Amycolatopsis sp. NBC_01480: one gene and its partner. The protein of the gene in region 1 interacts with the protein of each later gene in a pairwise test. Links are inferred from orthologs where the notes say so. Each region holds a gene or a part of one and is shown on either strand. Other genes may lie near its edges. The genes, in order: OG371_RS31775 and OG371_RS07590.

Evidence for each region.
Region 2: the proteins of OG371_RS31775 (region 1) and OG371_RS07590 interact in binary tests that used the Escherichia coli proteins (3 or more experiments, as listed by UniProt). The link is inferred for Amycolatopsis sp. NBC_01480 from one-to-one orthologs.

The regions. Positions count from the first base shown.
Region 1 is NZ_CP109442.1:6,643,276-6,648,924, reverse strand. What follows is about bases 843-3,831. They hold OG371_RS31775 (ABC-F family ATP-binding cassette domain-containing protein), read right to left. Parts: upstream 3,157-3,831; coding sequence 1,528-3,156; downstream 843-1,527. Other genes in these bases: OG371_RS31770 (acVLRF1 family peptidyl-tRNA hydrolase), read right to left, coding at 3,337-3,831; OG371_RS31780 (helix-turn-helix domain-containing protein), read right to left, coding at 1,139-1,348; OG371_RS31785 (glycosyltransferase 87 family protein), read left to right, coding at 843-1,152. Outside these bases: more of OG371_RS31785, read left to right, coding at 1-842; more of OG371_RS31770, read right to left, coding at 3,832-4,005; OG371_RS31765 (S8 family serine peptidase), read right to left, coding at 4,110-5,649. UniProt on the Escherichia coli protein: Genetic data indicate it may be involved in ribosome assembly or function.
Region 2 is NZ_CP109442.1:1,629,564-1,636,515, reverse strand. What follows is about bases 762-5,053. They hold OG371_RS07590 (multifunctional oxoglutarate decarboxylase/oxoglutarate dehydrogenase thiamine pyrophosphate-binding subunit/dihydrolipoyllysine-residue succinyltransferase subunit), read right to left. Parts: upstream 4,685-5,053; coding sequence 962-4,684; downstream 762-961. Other genes in these bases: OG371_RS07585 (hypothetical protein), read left to right, coding at 4,895-5,053; OG371_RS07595 (GNAT family N-acetyltransferase), read right to left, coding at 762-813. Also shown: OG371_RS07600 (FAD-dependent monooxygenase), read left to right, coding at 1-313; more of OG371_RS07595, read right to left, coding at 286-761; more of OG371_RS07585, read left to right, coding at 5,054-5,275; OG371_RS07580 (DUF4291 domain-containing protein), read right to left, coding at 5,351-5,959; OG371_RS07575 (ABC transporter ATP-binding protein), read right to left, coding at 6,088-6,952. UniProt on the Escherichia coli protein: E1 component of the 2-oxoglutarate dehydrogenase (OGDH) complex which catalyzes the decarboxylation of 2-oxoglutarate, the first step in the conversion of 2-oxoglutarate to succinyl-CoA and CO(2).

The DNA of each region.
Region 1 (5,649 bases):
GCCGCGCACAGCGCCTGGCTGCTGGTCTCCGCCCGAGCCGGCCGCGAGCCGCGGGGACGGCTGGGCTCGCGCTGGCTTGCCATCGCGTCCGTCGGGCTGTTGGCAATGATCATCCCGCTGGCGGTACTGGTGATTCGCCGGCTGACCGGAGTGGACTGGCTGGTCACCCCCGGATCCTGGGCGGCCCAGCCCGAGGTGTGGGTGATCGAGCGCAGCGCGCGCCTGCTGCTGCAGCACGGCACCCCGTACGTCGACGTGACCGCGCTCGGCCGTCCGCCGGAGGTCAACGACTACACGCCCTACGGCCCGGTGATGACCGTCTTCGGCCTGCCGCGCGCGCTTTTCGGCGGCAACCCGGTGACCAACGCGCTCACCGACGCCCGCTGGTACTTCGCGCTCGCCGTGTGCCTGTGCGTGATCGCCTCGCTACGAATGCTGAACTGGCCCAGGATTCCGGTTTTCGCGGCGCAGCTGGCGCTCGCCTGCCCGCTGACCGCGCTGACGTGGTCGGTCGCCGGGCCGGATCTGGCCATCGTGGGACTGCTGGTGCTCGCGTGCGCACTCGCCGCGACCGGCCGGGCCGGCTGGTCGGGACTGGTGCTGGCGCTGGTGATCAGCGCGAAACTCATCGTGGCACCGGCCGCGGCGGTGCTCGCGGTGTACTGCTACTACCGCGGGCGCGGCGAAAAGAGCTTGGGGCGCACGAAACTTCTCCGTTTCGTGACCACTTTGGTCACCACGACGGTGGTGCTGCACCTGCCGGTCTACCTGGCCGGTCCGAAGGCCTTCCTGGAACACGTGATCCGGTTCCCGCTCGGGATGGGCGTGGTGCACTCCCCCGCGGCGAGCCCGTTGCCGGGCCACCTGATCGCGGAAACCGGCCCCGTGGGCAACGTGGTTTCGCTGGTGCTGGTCGGCGCGGCAGCGGTGGCCATGCTGGTGTGGCTGGGGCGCCGGCCCCCCGCGACCGGATCCGCGGTGCTGGTGCGGATCGCCGTCGGTCTCGGCGCCTTGATCCTGCTCACCCCGGCAACCCGCTACGGCTACCTGGTCTATCCACTGGTGCTGCTCGGAGCCGCGCTCACGTTCCGAGCCGCCGAACCGGGACTGCGCCCCCCGCGCAGCAGCCCTGGTACCACTACTTCTTCTTGACCCGAGTCGCCCCGCCGCGCCCCCGCAGCTGGACTCCGGACTCCGAGAGGACCCGGTGGACGAACCCGTAGGACCGTCCCGTGGACTCCGCGAGGGCCCGGATGCTCGAGCCCTTCTCGTATTTCTTCTTCAGGTCAGCGGCCAGCTTGTCGCGCGTGTTGCCGGTGATCCGCGCGCCTTTCTTGAGATCAGCCACGTCGATCGCCTTCCCGCCGAGTGGTGTTCTGGGCCACATTGGGCCCCTGCCGGGGCAATGATCGAACACTGAGCGCCGGAATGCCAGACGACAGACGTAAAACAGTCGAAACTGCGATCACATTGGGCCATTTCAGTGCTTCGCGCCGGTTGGCAAGCACCCGAATGGCCGCATCTGGGTCACGCTAGCTGGACAAGTTCCAGATAATCCGCGGACCAATGGTCCTCGGTGCCGTCGGGCAGCAGGATGACGCGCTCGGGCTCGAGCGCCTCGACCGCGCCCGGGTCGTGGGTGACCAGCACGACCGCGCCCGCGAAGCTGCGCAGCGCGTCCAGGACCTGCGCGCGGCTGGCCGGGTCCAGGTTGTTCGTGGGCTCGTCGAGCAGCAGCACGTTGGCGGCGCTGGAGACCAGTCCGGCCAGCGCGAGGCGGGTCTTCTCGCCGCCGGAAAGGGTGCCGGCCGGCTGGTCGAGTTGTTCGCCGGTGAACAGGAACGAGCCGAGCAGGTTACGCAACTCCTGGGCACCGGTGTCCGGGGCCAGGTGTCGGATGTTTTCCCACACGCTCGCTTCATGGTCAAGCGTTTCGTGTTCCTGTGCGTAATAGCCCAAACGCATTCCGTGACCCGGGACCAAGGATCCGGTGTCCGGAGTTTCCATTCCGCCGAGCAACCGGAGCAATGTCGTCTTTCCGGCACCGTTCAATCCGAGTACGACGACCTTCGAACCCCGGTCCACGGCGAGGTCGACGCCGGTGAAGATCTCGAGCGAGCCGTAGGACTTCGACAGCCCCTCGGCCATCAGCGGCGTGCGGCCGCAGGGCGCCGGCTCCGGGAACTTGATCCGGGCGACCTTGTCGGCGTGCCGGGTCTCGTCCAGAGCGGACAGCATCTGCTCCGCGCGGCGCGCCATGTTCTTGGCCGCCACCGCCTTCGTCGCCTTCGCGCCGAGCTTCGCGGCCTGCTGCTGCAACGCGGACGCCTTCTTCTCGGCGTTCGCGCGCTCACGGCGGCGGCGCTTCTCGTCCGTGGCGCGCGCGTCGAGGTAGCGCTGCCAGCTCATGTTGTACAGGTCCAGCTCGCCGCGCGTCGCGTCGAGGAACCAGACCTTGTTGACCACGTCGCCGAGCAGCTCCACGTCGTGGCTGATCACCACGAGCCCGCCGTCGTGCTGCTTGAGGAAGCCGCGCAGCCAGGTGATCGAATCGGCGTCGAGGTGGTTGGTGGGCTCGTCGAGCAGCAGGATCGTCTCGGACTTGCCGCCCGCGCCCGCCTCGGCCGCGGCGAACAGGATGCGCGCCAGCTCCACGCGGCGGCGCTGGCCGCCGGACAGCGTGCTCAGCGTCTGCGCCAGCACGCGGTCGGCCAGGCCCAGGTTCGAGCAGATGCGCGCGGCCTCGCTCTCCGCGGCGTACCCGCCCAGGGACGCGAAGCGCTCCTCGAGCCGGCTGTAGCGGTTGATGGCCTTGTCGCGCTGGCGCTCGTCGACCAGCTCCGACATCGCCGTCTGCGCCTTCTCCATGTCGCGCAGCAGCGTGTCGAGCCCGCGCGCGGACAGCACGCGGTCCTTCGCCGTGACGGACAGGTCGCCCTCGCGCGGGTCCTGCGGCAGGTAGCCCAGCTCGCCGCTGCGACGGACGTCGCCGGCGTGCGGCTCGCCCTCGCCGGCGAGCACCTTCAGCGAGGTGGTCTTGCCGGCGCCGTTGCGGCCGACCAGGCCGATGCGGTCGCCGGGCTGGATGCGGACGGTGGCGCCGTTGAGCAGGATGCGCGAGCCGGCGCGCAGCTCTAGGCCAGTGGCCGTGATCAAGGGAAACTCCCGGATTCGGGGGTGGGCGTGGACAGCTTCGGGCACCGGCACCACCCGGTTTCGGCACGGGTGTCCGGTGCGGCCGCTACTCCAGCAGGATTTCCACGAGATCGAGTGTACGGGTCGCCGTCCACGGGTTTTGCGCCCCGTGGCCGGTCTCACTCCGGCTTCACCGGGCGTTCACCTCTCACGCAGCACCAGTTCCACGGAGATCGCCTGCTCCGCCGCGTCTTCGAGCACGGTTCGCCGCGGCTCGGCAATTTCAAGCACCCGGGGCTCCGCGCGGGCGAACAACGGCGCGAGCCGGCGATCCGCGCGCAGCCGGTCCAGCGCGTGCCGGTCGCCGCCGAGCACCACTGCGTCCACTTCGGACAGTCGGGGCACGAGGACTTCGAAGGCGTCCTGGGCGGCCGTGGCCAGCGCCGTGCGCGCCTGTCCCGCGCGACGGCGCGCGAACCGCTGCTGCGACCAGCCGCCGGTCGCGGACCGGCCGTGCACCAGGTGCCGGTCGGTGCGCGAGAGCACCACCACCCCGCCGCGGGCGAGGCCGAGGCTGTGCCCGCCCAGGCGCACCAGCAGCAGCGCGATCAGCCGCGGCACGAGCACGTGGGCCACGAACGGCTCTACGGCCAGCCCCTCGCGCTCCCCCGTCACGGCCAACGGTCCGAACGGGACAGTTGCGGTCGCCGTGACACCGTTGCCCGCCGTCACGCACACTTCACGGGCGCCGAGCACGGTCGTCCGGACGCCGTCGTTGCGCTCCGCGAAGCGCGTGAACCAGCCGTCCAGCCGGTCCGGTGCCACCTCGACGGCCCGCCCGCCACCCGCGACCTGACGTGCCTTCGCCATGGGGCAACCGTACGGCCATCCCGCCCTGCCGACCGCCGAACGCCGTCAAGGACTCCTTACCCGCGTCGAGCGCGGGTAAGGAGTCCTTGACGGCCCTTTCAGGATCAGGCGAGGGCGTTGACCGGGTGGACCGGTCCCGTGCTCACCGACTGGTGCACCCCGGCAGCCTGGCCCGGCGCCGGAGCGGCGCCGACGAAGCCGTTGACGTGCAGGGAAACGCTGCGGATCGAGCCGGTGTCACCGACCGCGTTGTCGACAGCCTTGAACGTCCACGTGCCGTCGGCCGTGCCGAGGCCGTTCAGTCCGGTCTGCGCGTTCACCGGCTTGTACGTGCCGGTGAACGGCGCGTCCACCGAGCTGACGGAGCTGAACAGCTTCGCCGCCGAATCGTCGAACACCACCTGGCACAGGTTGTTGGCGCTGCTGCCGGCGTGCTGGAACAGCGTCGCCGTCGCGCCCGAGGGCGAGACCAGCGTGCCGGCCAGATCGGCCACGTACGTGTGGTCGATGCCGACCGTCGTCGCGCCCTCGGCGGTGGTGCAGGTGGCGCCGTCGATCGAGACCGACACCTTCGACGCAGGCCCGACCCCGCTCACCACGAGCGGCACCGAGGCGCCGAGCGGCGAGTTGTCCGGGATCGCCACCGCCGGGCCGGTGTAGGCGAAGGTCTGCGCCACCGGCGACGGGGTGCCGACCCCGAGCGGGAACGTGCTGGTGACCGGCGACAGCGAGCCCACGAAACTGACCTTGGCGGCCAGCACCACCGGGACGCCGAGCTGCTGGCTCGCCGGCACGGTCACGGTGAAGTCGTTCACACCGGTCTGGCCCGGGCTGATCGTGCCGTACGCCTTGATGCGCGGCGTGATCGTGACGCCCGGGGTCGGGCTGGTGAGCACGACGCTGGTGGACGACGCGGCGCCGTCACCGATGTTGGTCACCGGCAGCGTCACCTTGGCGGTGTCGCCCGGGTTCAGCGAGGAGCCGCCACTGGCCGTCTTGACCGTCGGCGTCTGGGCCTGGGCGTACGGCTGCGGGGTGGCCCCGGTGTAGGCGAGCACCTTGTCGGCGAGGACGACGCCCGCGCCGGTCAGGTTGTCCGTGCCGGGCGCCTCGATGTCGACGGCGGTGTTCAGGAACGCGTCGCGAACGTCCGATGAGGACAGTCCGGGGTTGCCGGACAGCACCAGAGCCGCAATTCCCGCGGCGTGCGGCGCGGCCGCGGAGGTGCCGAAGAACGGGTCGAACCCGCTCACCGAGGTGCGCACGCCGTCGGCCGCGGTGATCTCGGGCTTGCCCCGCACCTCACCACCGGTCGAGGAGACGTTGCCCGGGGTGATGGGCGTGCCGTCGGCCTCGTAGAACATCCGCCGCGGACCGTCGGAGCTGAACCGCTCGGCCTTGCTGGCGCCGGAGAACGCGGCCGGGAACGGCCCGGCCGGGTTCGCCGGGTCGCCCGGCTCCAGCGGGCGGCCGAACGCGGCCCCGGCGGGCGCGGCGGCGACGGCGAACGCGGTGCGCGCGGACGAGTGGCCGACCACGGCGCCCGGGGTGCTGTAGGCCTTCAGGCCGTCGGCCGAGTCCCGGAACCGGCTGTTGAACGCGGTGATCGACAGGTAGCGTCCCTGGCCGGCGAACTTGACCACG
Region 2 (6,952 bases), 5.0 Mb from region 1 along the record:
CGACCTGAAAACCGCCGACGGCGCCGTCCGCCTCTACGAACTCCTGCACCGCGGCCGTCCGGTCCTGCTCGACTTCGGCGGCGGTTCCGGCGCCGGCCTCGAAGGCTGGACCGATCGCGTCGACCACGTCGAGGCCATCTGCCCCACCGAGCGCTGGGCGATTCCCGCGGTGGGCGAGATCCCGGCCTCGACGGCGCTCCTGGTCCGCCCCGACGGCTACGTCGCCTGGCTCCCGGAGTCCGCCGTCGAGCTGAGGACTGCGCTGGCCACCTGGTTCGGGCCCGCTCAGAGCCGTTCGAACGCCGGGGAGTAGCGGAACGGGCCGCGGACCGACGGGATGTACGCGGTGAGGGTGCGGGCCTGGAAGTGCGGGGCCCAGTCCGGTTCCGGCGGGGTGATGCCCAGCGTCGAGGCCAGGACGAAACCGAAGCGGGAGTAGTACTTCGGGTCGCCGAGCAGGACAACGGCGGCGAAGCCCAGCGCGTTGGCCGCGCCGAGCGTCGCGTGCACGAGAGCCGAGCCGGCGCCGCTGCGCTGGAACTCCGGGAGCACGCCCAGCGGGCCGAAGCCGACTGCGGCAGCGGTGTCGTCGGCGACGCGGGCCGAGCTGGAGCACGCGTGGCCGATCACCTCGCCGTCGCGCTCGGCGACGAGGGACAGGGCCGGGATCAGGTCGCCGTCGGCGCGCAGTTCGCCGACCAGCCGGGCTTCCGGGATCTCGGCGGTGCCCACGGGGTTGTGGTCGCGGAACGCGGCGGTGTGCACGGCGTGGATCGCCGCGGCGTCGGCCTCGGTGGCCTGGCGGATGAACATGGCCGGAAGTCTGCCTCGCGGCCGCTCTGGAACGGAAACCGTTTTTCGCGGTTACTGTCCTTTGTGGAGCACGGCGAGCAGAAAGCGGAAGGCCACCGCGGGGGATTCCCCACGGTGGCCTTCCGGGCTTGCCTGGCTCAAGCAGTGATCACTCGAACGCCTTCGCGATCAGCGCCTTCTGCTCGACCTCGTGCACCTTCGACGAGCCGGCCGACGGCGCGGCCATCGGGCGGCGCGAGACGACCTGCAGGCCCGAGAGCGCCTCCGGGAACTTCCGCGGCAGGTTCAGGCCGAAGAACGGCCAGGCGCCCTGGTTTTCCGGCTCCTCCTGGACCCACGCGACCTGCGTCGCGTTGGTGTAGCGCTCCAGCGCCGCGAGCAGCTTCTTCTTGGGCAGCGGGTAGTACTGCTCGATCCGGACGATCGCGACGTCGTCCGCCTCGCGCTTGGTGCGCTCGGCGACCAGCTCCCAGTACAGCTTGCCCGAGGTCAGCAGCACCTTGCGGACCTTGGCCGGGTCCGGCGTGACATCGTCGATGACCGACATGAAGCGGCTGGAGCCGGTGAAGTCCGCCACCGACGAGGTCGCGGCCTTGTTGCGCAGCATCGACTTCGGGGTGAAGACGACCAGCGGGCGCTGGATGCCGTCGAGCGCGTGCCGGCGCAGCAGGTGGAAGTAGTTCGCCGGGGTGGACGGCACCGCCACCGTCATCGAGCCCTCCGCGCACAGCGAGAGGAACCGCTCGATGCGGCCGGAGGTGTGGTCCGGGCCCTGGCCCTCGGCGCCGTGCGGCAGCAGCAGCACGACGTCCGAGCGCTGGCCCCACTTGGCCTCGCCGGAGGAGATGTACTCGTCGATCACGGTCTGCGCGCCGTTGACGAAGTCGCCGAACTGCGCCTCCCACATGACCAGCGCCTCGGAGTTCGCCACCGAGTAGCCGTACTCGAAGCCGACGGCCGCGTACTCCGACAGCGCCGAGTCGTAGATCATCACGCGGCCCTGGCCCTCGGCCAGGTGCTGCAGCGGCGAGTACTCCTGGCCGGTCTTGCGGTCGATGTACACCGAGTGCCGCTGGGTGAACGTGCCGCGTCGCGAGTCCTGGCCGGACAGCCGCACCAGGCGGCCCTCCAGTGCCAGGGAGCCGAACGCGAGCAGCTCGCCGAAGGCCCAGTCCGCGTCGCCCTCGCGCGACATCTTGTGGCGCCGCTCCATCACCGGCTTGACGCGCGGGTGCGGGGTGAAGCCCTGGGGGGTGTACAGGAACGCGTCGCCGATCTTCTCCACGACCTCGGTGGACACGGCGGTGGTCACCTTGGCCGGGATCTGCTGCTCGCCCTCGACCGACGGGCTGGCCTTCGCCGGGCGCTTCTCCAGCTCGCGCACCTCATTGAAGACGTGCTCCAGCTGGCTCGAGAAGTCGCGCAGCGCGGCCTCGGCCTCGTCCACGGAGATGTCCCCGCGGCCGATCAGCGACTCGGTGTAGGTCTTCCGCACCGAGCGCTTCGTGTCGATGATGTCGTACATCGCCGGCTGCGTCATCGAAGGGTCGTCGCCCTCGTTGTGGCCGCGGCGGCGGTAGCAGATCAGGTCGATCACGACGTCCTTGTGGAACGCCTGGCGGTACTCCACGGCCAGCTTGGCCACCCAGTGCGCGGCCTCGGGGTCGTCGCCGTTCACGTGGAAGATCGGCGAGCCGATCATCTTCGCGACGTCGGTGGCGTACTGCGACGAGCGGGAGTGCTCGGGCGCGGTGGTGAAGCCGACCTGGTTGTTGACGATCACGTGCACGGTGCCGCCGGTGCGGTAACCGCGCAGCAGCGCCAGGTTCAGCGTCTCCGCGACGACGCCCTGGCCCGCGAAGGCCGCGTCGCCGTGCATCAGCACCGGCAGCACGGTGTAGCCCTCGCCGCCCTTGTCGAGCAGGTCCTGCTTCGCGCGCACGATGCCCTCGAGCACCGGGTCGACGGTCTCCAGGTGCGACGGGTTCGCGGTCAGCGACACCTTCGTCTCACCGTCGCCGAACATGCGGAAGTACTTGCCCTCGGCGCCGAGGTGGTACTTCACGTCGCCGGAGCCGTGCGCCTGGCCCGGGTCGAGGTTGCCCTCGAACTCCTGGAAGATCTGCGAGATCGGCTTGCCGACGATGTTCGCCAGCACGTTCAGCCGGCCGCGGTGCGGCATGCCGATGACGACCTCGTCCAGCTCGTGCTCGGCGGCCTTGTCCAGCAGGGTGTCCAGCAGCGGGATCGCCGTCTCGCCGCCCTCGAGCGAGAACCGCTTCTGGCCGACGTACTTGGTCTGCAGGAAGGTCTCGAACGCCTCGGCGGCGTTGAGCTTCGAGAGCACGTACTTCTGCACCGCGGGGTCCGGCTTCTCGTGCGGGATCTCCACCCGCTCCTGGATCCAGCGCCGCTCCTCGGGGTCGAGGATGTGCGTGTACTCGATGCCGACGGTGCGGCAGTAGGAGTTGCGCAGCACGCCGAGGATGTCGCGCAGCTTCATCCGCTCCTGGCCGGAGAAGCCGCCGACCGGGAACTCGCGCTCGAGGTCCCACAGCGTGAGGCCGTGGCTCAGCACGTCGAGGTCGGCGTGGCTGCGCTGGCGGTAGTTCAGCGGGTCGGTGTCGGCCATCAGGTGCCCGCGCATGCGGAAGGCGTCGATCAGCTCGATCACGCGCGCGGTCTTGTCGACCGGGCCGTCCGGGATGTCGGCGACCCAGCGGATCGGCTCGTACGGCAGGCGCAGCGAGGTGAAGACGTCGTCGTAGAAGCCGTCTTCGCCGAGCAGCAGCTGGTGGATGCGCTTGAGGAACTCGCCCGACTCCGCGCCCTGGATGATGCGGTGGTCGTAGGTCGAGGTCAGCGTCATGATCTTGCTGATGCCGAGGTCGACCAGGGTCTTCTCGCTGGTGCCCTCGAACGCCGCCGGGTACTGCATGGCGCCGACGCCGATGATCGCGCCCTGGCCCGCCTGCAGCCGCGGCACCGAGTGGTTGGTGCCGATGCCGCCCGGGTTGGTCAGCGAGATGGTGGTGCCGGCGAAGTCGTCGGCGGTCAGCTTGTTGTTGCGGGCCTTCTTGACGATGTCCTCGTACGCCTGCCAGAACTGCAGGAACGTCATGTTCTCGGTGCCCTTCACCGAGGCCACGACGAGCGTGCGGGAGTTGTCCTTGCCCTTCATGTCGATGGCGAGCCCGAAGTTCACGTGCTCCGGCGTGATCGAGAACGGCTTGCCGTCGATCAGCTGGTAGTGCCGGTTCATGTTCGGGTAGTCCTTCAGCGCCCGCACCATGGCGTAGCCGATGAGGTGCGTGAAGGAGATCTTGCCGCCGCGCGTGCGCTTGAGGTGGTTGTTGATGACGATGCGGTTGTCCGCCATCAGCTTCGCCGGCACGGCGCGCACGCTGGTCGCGGTGGGCACGGACAGGGAAGCGTCCATGTTCTTCGCGATCGCGGCCGCGGCGCCGCGCAGCTGCTTCGACTCCGGCTCTTCCTTCGTGTCCTTCGCCGCCGGAGCGGCTTCCTTCGCGACGGGCTTGGCGGCCGGCTTCGCGGGAGCGGCGCTCTTCGCCGGCGCGGGTGCCGCCTTCGCCGGGGTGGAGGTCTGCTGCGCGGCCGAAGCCGCGTTCTGGACCGCCTTGGCCGAAGGCGCGCTGACGTGGCCGTTTCCGCTGCCCGCGGGCTGCTGCGTGTCGGCGGTCTGGCGGGCGGTGTCAGCCTTCGCCTGGGCCGTCTGCGTCGGCTTGAAATCCGCGAAGAAGTCGTGCCACGCGGCATCGACTGAGGATGGGTCCGCGAGGAACTGGTCGTACATTTCCTCGACCAGCCACTCATTGGGGCCGAACTGTGACGCAGGGCTGCTGCTGGACACGGCTTGGGCTCGCCTCTATCCGTCTCGATCTTGTCTGTGCTAATGCGCCTACCAGGCTAACCCCCTCCGTGACGGCCGTGTGATGGAACTGCCCTGTGTGAGGCGTGGCGCACTAAGGGATCGATCACTGACTCGATCAAGATCGACGCGTGGCGGGCCGTTCTGGTACTGGGCGGCGGGTGGTTGGCACGGTCTTTTCGGGCATCGTTGATGCCTGATTTGCCGGGCTGCCCGCGGCCGTTCACCCCGCTCGGCTGCACTGACCTGCTCAGACGCGGCCGCGTGCGCCGCGGCGGCCCGACGAGGTGGTGCAGCGCGATGTGGCTGGTGGAGTGTCCGTCGTTCTGGGACCAGGGGCTCATCCGCCCGCTGGTCGTGGAGGGCGGCAAGGTCGTCCTGATGTGCGATTCGTGCGCCGCCGTGTGGCACACCCCGGCGCACATCGAGGAGTTCGAACACGTCGAACCGTGCGAGCCGGACTGGTCCATCGGCGCGGGCGCGCACGTGCGCCCGGGGACGGTCCGCTGGGCGGAACCGGCGGACGTCTCGTCGGCGGGGTGGGGCTCACTGGCTTGGCGGGAACTGCCCTGAAGACCCGTCGCTAGGCTGGCCCTGGCTGAGCTGCTTTGCCCGGGCTCGCCTGGCTGAGGTGTTTGGCGGGCTTGCCTAGCGCGCGTCGACGGCCTTGGCCAGCTCGGTGGAGAGCGGGTAGGGCGGTTCGTCCGGCAGGAGGGCCAGTGCCTCGGGCAGCCGGTCGGCGGCGAGGTGGCCCCGGATCTCGCGCATGACCGGTGTGACGTCGGTGACCGCGGTGATCCACTCGTCCACGTAACGCCCGACGGCCTCGCCGCTCAACCCGATCTGGATCGAACGGTGCGGCAGTGGCCGGTGGTGGACGTCGCGCTCGGGGTCCCACTGGATGCGGACCGGGCTGGTCTGGACCGCTGTCTGCCAGGCCTCGCGGTCCGGGTGGACGTCGGCGTCGTAGTGGCTCAGCGCGGAGTGCGTGAGCGCCCACTCGAAGCCCTCGCGGGTGATGTCCAGCGCCAGCACACACTCCTGGCCGGGTTTGGCCGCCCAGCCGCAGCGGTACCCCATCCACCGGAACGACGGCTTGATCCACGTCATCCGCTCCCGCTTGAACGGCGCCACGAACGTGCCCGCTTTCAGGGCAGGCCCGGCGATCTCCGGCGCGTACGCCTGGTAGACCCGCACGGTCCGGTCATCGTGACGGGCCCGGATCTGATGGGCAGGCGCTCGGTTTTCCTCGAACACAGCGGCAATCCTCGCAGCGCCAGACGGTCGTGGCGAGCGGTTTCGCTTACGGCGGCGGCTCATCCGGCGTTGGCCCGGCTGGCGACGACGGCCCGCATGGGCGTAAACGAGCCGTCGCCGGAAACAGGTCAGCCGAGGGACCACAGCTTTGCGTAGTGGCCGTCGGCAGTGAGGAGCTGGGTGTGGGTGCCCTGTTCGATGATGCGGCCGTGGTCCAGGACGATGATGCGGTCGGCCTTGGCGGCGGTGGCCAGGCGGTGGGCGACGACGAAGGTGGTGCGGCGGCGGGCCAGGTGTTCGGTCGCGCGCAGGACCGCGGCTTCCGTGGACGGGTCCAGGGCGGCGGTGGCCTCGTCCAGGAGCAGGACGTCCGGGTCGACCAGTTCGGCGCGGGCCAGGGCGACCAGCTGGCGCTGGCCGGCCGACAGGGAGCGGCCGCGTTCGCCCACTGGTTGGAGGAAGCCGGCGGGGAGGGCGGCGATGCCGTCGAGGGCGCCGACCGAGCGGACCGCCGCTTCGACCTCCGCGTCGGAGGCTTCGGGGCGGCCGTAGCGGACGTTGTCGGCGACCGTGCCGGAGAACAGGTGCGCCTCCTGCGGCACCACGCCCATCCGGGCGCGCAGGCCGGGCAGGTCGTATTCGCGGATGTCGGTGCCGTCGATCCGCACCACGCCGCCGGTCACGTCGTAGTAGCGCGCCACCAGCTTCACCGCGGTGGACTTGCCCGCGCCGGTCGCGCCGACCAGTGCGACGGTTTCGCCCGGCGCCACGTCCATCGACAGGTGCTCCAGCGCCGGGCGCTCGGCACCGGCGTAGGAGAAGTCGACGTCCTTGAAGCTCACCTCGCCGGTCAGCCGGTCCGGCAGCCGGACCGGGTGGTCCGCCGGGGGCACCGAGGTCGGCGTGCGCAGCAGGTCGCCGATCCGGCTCAGCCCGACCCGCGCCTGCTGGTAGCCGTCGAAGACCGACGAGAGCTGCTGGATCGGGGAGAAG